DNA from 2 places in the Aeromonas sp. HMWF016 genome. Region 2 is predicted to be linked to the other one. Evidence: predicted binding sites of a transcription regulator. Region 2 holds the regulator's gene; the other holds the start of a gene.
What was found. Region 2 encodes LexA, which represses DNA repair genes until DNA is damaged. Its sites were predicted from a motif close to ANCTGTNTNNNNANACAGNT; they were not measured.

Region 1 (3,411 bases), on a different contig from region 2:
TGAACGATGCCGAAGCGATCCCGCAACGGGCTGGTGAGAGAGCCAGCCCGGGTAGTCGCCCCGATCAGGGTAAAGGGAGGCAGATCGAGCTTGATGGAGCGGGCCGCCGGCCCCTCCCCGATCATGATATCGAGCTGGTAATCCTCCATCGCCGGATAGAGCACCTCTTCCACCACCGGGCTGAGGCGGTGGATCTCGTCGATAAAGAGAACGTCGTGTGGTTCGAGGTTGGTGAGCAATGCAGCCAGATCCCCCGCTTTCTCCAATACGGGGCCAGAGGTGGTCTTGATGTTGACCCCCATCTCATTGGCGACGATGTTGGCGAGGGTGGTCTTGCCCAGACCCGGCGGGCCGAAGATCAGCAGATGATCGAGAGCCTCCCCCCGCTGCCGCGCCGCCTCGATAAAGATCTCCATCTGCTCGCAAACAGCATCCTGACCGGTATAGTCCGCCAGTTTTTTGGGACGGATGGCACGGTCGATAATGTCGTCCTCGCGGGCGGCACTGGACGAAATGAGACGATCTGCTTCAATCATCAGCTACCTCACACCAGACTACGCAGGGATTCGCGGATGATATCTTCCACTGACATGCCATCTTTGGCGATCTTGCTGACGATCTGGCTCGCCTGTTGCGGCTTGTAACCGAGCGCCACCAAGGCGCTGGCCGCCTCTTCCGCAGCATCCGGAGCCCGCAGTTCCGGCTCGCGAGATGGCAAGGTGACCGCTGCCGGAGAGAAGAGATCATGGCTGACCCATCCCTTGAGGCGATCCTTCATCTCCACCACCAGCCGTTCGGCCGTCTTCTTGCCCACCCCTGGCAGCTTGACCAGTGAGCTTATCTCTTCACGCTCGACAGAGATGACGAACTGGCTGGCAGTCATGCCGGAAAGAATCGCCAGCGCCAGCTTGGGGCCGACCCCGTTGGTCTTGATCAGCTCGCGGAACAGGGCCCGCTCCTGTTTGTGGTTGAAGCCATAGAGCAGCTGGGCATCCTCACGCACCACAAAATGGGTGTGGATGGTCGCCTCCTTGCCAATTTCCGGCAAATCATAGAAACAGCTCATCGGCATATGCACCTCGTAGCCGACCCCGCCCACTTCCAGCAAAACCTCGGGGGGCTGCTTTTCAATGACAATGCCTCTCAAGCGACCAATCACGGCTCTCTCCTCACCAATACAGCAATTCGCAAATTGGCTCATAGCATAAAGAATAACTGGATAAGTATCCAGCATGGCCCTATCGGTGGCGGCTCATCGGAGAAGCATTTTATGCAAGATCCACCATGCTTGATCCTGTGCTTTTTCAGGCACGGGATAACCGGTAGCCGACTCCGCATCTTTGGCAAACATGGCGTTGTCTGATTAGACTTATTCGGCACCTGATAGTGCAACACACCAAGGAAGGCCATCACATGAAGATTGTTACGACCTCAAATCTGGGCCTCACCATATTGCTTGGCTGCACGCTGGGCATGGGGATCGTCGGCTGGTACGGCAGCCAGCGACTGGCCAATCTGCTCTCCTATGTATTGGGGGCAGCCTGGCAAACGGCAGATGGCGCCATGGAAGGCTCCATCGAACTGGGCCACCAGCAACTGCAAATCCAAAAGATGCTCAACGGGATCCCGCTCGATAATGGCAAGCTGAATTCAGCCAAGGCGGCAACCGATGACGCTCTGAAACGGGTGGCCAACGGGCAACTCATCGAACCCTCCGCAGTCAAGAGCATGGAGCAGCAACAGCAGGACTATCGACAGCAGCAAGATGCCTTGCTGGCGCTCTATCGCAGCTATACCGATGTGGATCAATCCTTGCGCGATAATGCCGATCAATTGGCTCGCCTCTCGGAACAGATGGAGGTCATCGGTGATGAGGCCGTGGAAGGCCTGACGCAATCGCCTGACCAACCCATTAGCTGGAACGGCGGTCTGGAAACGCGATGGGAGGCTGCCGATGGCGGTATGGAGTCCAATATCGGCTTCTTGCGCCAACTCTACGCCATGGAAAAGATGCGTAGACTCGGAATCTCTGATGCCATCAAAAAGGAGCTGGAAGAGGCAATCACTTTTTATGAGAGTGCCGCCAGCCGGATGTTGGCCACGGGGCTGTTCGATGTACAGGGCAGCGGAGAATTCGGCGGTCATACGCTGTCGAGCCAATACCGCGAGCTGCAGGCCCGCCACAAACAGTTGCTGGGCAACTGGCTAACGGCACTCGCCAGTTATCAGACACAACAGGCAACCTATGAACAGAGCGCTGAGCGGCTGCAGCAGCAGCTGGTCGATGTCGAGGCAAAAGGCGATGCCACCGTAGAAGATCAGATTATCCAGCTCAATGGCATCATCGGCCAGACCAACCGTCTGATCCTGGCTGGCCTTGTATTCAGCCTCGTCATCGTCACCTTGTGTGGCTTCTGGTTGACCCGCAAACTGGTCACTCCGCTGTTGCAGGTAAATAAACGGATGCAGGATATAGCCGCGGGCGATGGCGATCTCAACGTGCGTATCAACCTGAAGCGGGATGATGAGATCGGGTCGCTTGCCAATAGCGTGGATCGCTTTATCGAGAAGTTGCAGAAGATGATCAGCTCGACGATGCACAACAACCAGCACATCAGCGAGCATGTCCATACCTCGGTCAATCGGGTGGAGGCCATCAGCCAGAGCAGCCGCCAGACAGCCGAACACGCGCTGGCTCTGCATCATGACAGTGAAGAGATGGTACAGGTTGCCACCGGAATCTCGGACAACTGCAGCATGGCCGCCCACAATGCCAATGAAGTGCGCCAGCTGACCACCGAGAGCAGCCAGTATGTCGCCTCTGCCAGCGCGGGCATGCAACGCGTAGTACAGGAGGTAAGCGAGTGCGCCATCGCCATCAACTCCCTCAAGGAGCAGGCGGGCCAGATCGGCCAGATCATCTCCACCATCAGCGGTATCTCGGAGCAAACCAATCTGTTGGCACTCAATGCCGCGATTGAGGCGGCCCGAGCAGGGGAAATGGGGCGGGGCTTTGCGGTTGTGGCTGACGAAGTGCGCACTCTTGCCAACCGCACAGCGGCTTCCAGTGCCGAGATTAGCCAGGTGATTAGCAGCATCCAGCAGCAAACCGAGACCGCCTACCTGATGATGCAGCGTAACCTCAAGACTGTGGAAGCGGGTATGCAAGACTCCGAGAACACCAAGCAGATCCTGTTCAAGGTACAAGATGCCATCGATCAGCTGGCTGATATGGTGCAACAGGTCGCCGTCGCAACCGGGCAGCTGTCACACACCCTCAGCAACTCCTCCGACAAAGTCTCGGGCATCAGCCTGCAGGCCAAAACCGGTGAACAGGAGGCGCAGGAGTGTCTGCAACTCGCCTCGTCACTGCATCAGGCCAGCCTGCTGCAACAGCGGCTGCTTTCGCAG
Region 2 (3,411 bases):
CAGAAGATGAGATTGATAAGGGTCGCCCCGACCGACACGCCCCCGAGAAACCAGGCCTGCCCGAGATGACCGATCACCCAGGTATCCACCAGCCCCAGCAGGGGGGTGGTGATATTGGAGAAGACCATCGGCAGGGCGAGGGCAAAGACGGCGCGGTGGCGAGAGGGATCTCGCCACCAAGGAGCAACTGGGTGCGTCACTCTCAGTGACCTGTCAGCTTCAGGATGCGGGAGAAGTCGGAGAGCATGCTATCCATCTGCACCAGCGGTACCTGGCCGCGCTCCACCTTGGGTCGGAATACCCCCTGCAACTTGCCCTTGGGATTGATGAGGACGATGGAAGCGGAGTGATCGATCAGGTAATCCTTCTCCCCCTCCTTGGCGATGGAGTAGACCAGCCCCAGATTGCGCACGAACGGGAACAGCTTGTCGTGGGGCGCCGTCGCAGCCTTGAACTCGGGGTTGAAGAAGGCGGTATAGGTTTTGAGACGGGCCGGATCATCGCGCTGGGGATCCGCCGATACAAAGACCACCTGAGTGGTCGGTGCCAGCTTCTTCAGCTGATCGTAGACGGAGCGTATATCGGCCAGCGTGGTGGGGCAGATATCGGGGCAGAAGGTGTAACCGACGAAGAGAAAGGTCCAGTGTCCCAGCAAGTTGGCCGGGGTGAATGGCTTGTTGTCGGCATCGATCAGCTCGAAGTTGTTGATATCCCGTCCAACCGGATAGTAGTCAGCATGCTCCGGCCATTTTGGCTGGGTGAGGTAGAAGGCAAGGATCAGGCAGCCTGTCAGCAGCAGAAACAGCAGGGGATAGCGAAGCTTCATCATAACAAGAGACCCTTTCGGTTCAGTACACACAGCATCGATAGCCAGACAGGTGGGGGATTGTACCCCAGCAGGACATGAACTGGAGACTCCTTGTACACTGCTCTGTCAGGAACAGACCGTTTGGTTCAATTAAGCAGCAACCGCAAAAACAAAAACCGGCTCTTGAGCGAGCCGGTTTTCTGGGTCTCTGGCGCCATCCATGCCCTTCACGGGCGGTTAATGCGCCTCTGCTGCAGCATTTTGCCGAGCGCTCTGGCACTGATAGGGATCACTGGTGCCAACCAGTTTTCCTGCGACTTGGCAACACCATGGCCGCGCTTGAACAACAGCACCAGCTGTACCACCTTCTCTTTCGGGCAACCCAGCCAGAGCGTCCAGTGCGACCCCTTGTGGTGCAGCCAGAGCCCGTAAAACCAAGTCAACCGGCTACCTCTGAAAAAACGGGTGATGGAGGATACCGGTGCCAGTTCCCTCACCTCTGCATCCCATGGAGATCTCGATGCCATAACCAGTCCTCCCTGACCGACAAGTTATGCTGTTGCGCCTGCCCGACTCTGCCGGCAGCACGGCGACTTGCCATACCACGAGTGACGCCCCATGGCTGAGGCGCCCCCTCTCCCTTCATATCCCGTGAAGGTGTGTTGCCCATGCTTGTTCTGACTTTGCCCCTATTACCCGCCACAGGCCGGCAACGCATGGCACGAAGTCTCTTTATTGGCGAGACCCTGATTTGAGCATATATCCGAAATGAATGATTGGCAGCCACTCCCTTCGTCGAACTCCTATCGAGTCTCTTCGTAATGGGCTAGCGGCAAGGGCAACAGGAAAAGCGCAAAAACAAAACGGCCTCCCGCAGGAGGCCGTCTCATGGCAAAGGGGAAATTACATCCAGTCGGCGTTGCGGATCACGCCGACGGCCAAACCCTCGATGGTAAGGTGCTGGCTGGAGAGATCCACCTCGATGGGGGAGAGCTCTTCGTTTTCCGGCAGCAGCCACACCTGGCTGCCCTTGCGCTGGAAGCGCTTGACGGTGACATCCTCATCGAGACGGGCTACAACCACCTGACCGTTGCGCACCTCCTGAGTCTTGTGCACCGCCAACAGGTCGCCATCCAGAATGCCGATGTTCTTCATGCTCATCCCCTGCACCCGCAGCAGAAAGTCTGCTCGCGGATGAAACAGGGCGGGATCCACCTGATAGTGGCTCTCGATATGCTCCTGCGCCAAGATAGGTTCGCCGGCAGCCACCTTGCCAATCAGGGGCAGGCCGCTCTCTTCCAGCACCTCTTCCTCCTCTTCGAGCAGCAGGCGGATGCCGCGGGACGTGCCCGGCATGATCTCGATGACCCCTTTTTTGGCCAGGGCCTTCAGATGTTCTTCAGCCGCATTGGCCGACTTGAAACCAAGCTTCTGGGCAATCTCGGCGCGAGTCGGCGGCATGCCGGTTTCGCTCATATTCGCCTTGATCAACTCCAGCACTTCGGCCTGGCGGGGAGTAAGGGGTTTCATAGAATGGGCACCTGTCTTTTTATACAGCACACTGGCAGTATATACAGTGCAGTGACCAAGGCAAGGCAGAGCTGACATTTGTCGCGACAAACCGCTCATTTATCGCTGTTTTGATCCTGCGCAGCTGACTCATCGTACCTCTCGGCGACAAGGGGCCACCGATTTGCTATGCTCACGCCGCATTTTTTTGGAGAGCAGACGCACATGTCCCTAGGACAGAAGATTTCCAGAGCCATCTTGCAATGGCCGGTCAGCGGCTTGGTCAATCACAAGAGCCTGCCGGAAAATCCCATCACTGAACTCAATCTGGATCCGGCCAGACCCATCGTCTACGCCCTGAAGACCAGTTCGATCACTGACCTGATGACCCTGCAGCAGTGCTGTGAGGATCTCGGTCTGCCCGGCCCCTTCACGCCGCTGGAACTTAACGGCCAGCTGCTGCCGCGCTATGTCTGTCTGGATCGTCCGCCTCCCCTGTTTGGCAAACGCAGCAAGCCGCTCCCCTTCCTGCAGGAGTTCCACCAGCTGCTGGATCTGCACAAGCAGGATCCCGAACTCGATATCCAGGTGGTGCCCGTCACCCTGTTCTGGGGCCGCGCTCCGGGTCGGGAAGGCGAAGAAGCCTCCGGCCTCAACATCATCAGCAGCCTGGCGCCGAACCGGCTGAAGAAAGCGCTCATCGTGATCCTCAAGGGTCGCGAAAATCTGGTGCGCTTCTCCCCGCCGCTCTCCCTGCGCTACATGGCGGACAAACATGGCACCGACGAAGCCATCGCCCACAAACTGGCGCGGGTGGCTCGTACCCATTTCAGCCGCCAGCAACTCGCTGCCACCGGCCCGAAACTGCCGAACCGCCACCTGCTGTTCAAACAGCTGCTCGACTCCGCGGTGATCCAGCAGGCGATTGAAGAGGAGGCCCAGCGCGAGGGAATCAGCCTCGAGAAGGCGCAAAAGCGTGCCCATGGCTACATGGACGAGATCGCCTCCAACTTCTCTTACCGGCTGATCCGCCTGGGCGAGAGCTTCCTCGGCTGGCTGTGGAACAAGCTCTACCGCGGTTTGTCGGTCAATGG

Region 1: a site for LexA is predicted at 1,214-1,233, ahead of ruvA (Holliday junction branch migration protein RuvA). Genes of this name have one in related genera too.

The regions. Positions count from the first base shown of each region.
Region 1 is NZ_CAWNWX010000098.1:27,520-30,930, reverse strand. Features, by position in the region: gene ruvB (Holliday junction branch migration DNA helicase RuvB) at 1-536, opposite strand, end outside; gene ruvA (Holliday junction branch migration protein RuvA) at 545-1,159, opposite strand; gene AACS24_RS16165 (methyl-accepting chemotaxis protein) at 1,414-3,411, shown strand, end outside.
Region 2 is NZ_CAWNWX010000022.1:33,938-37,348, reverse strand. Features, by position in the region: gene dinF (MATE family efflux transporter DinF) at 1-200, opposite strand, end outside; gene AACS24_RS02650 (SCO family protein) at 203-829, opposite strand; gene AACS24_RS02645 (hypothetical protein) at 1,036-1,335, opposite strand; gene lexA (transcriptional repressor LexA) at 1,712-2,338, opposite strand; gene plsB (glycerol-3-phosphate 1-O-acyltransferase PlsB) at 2,543-3,411, shown strand, end outside.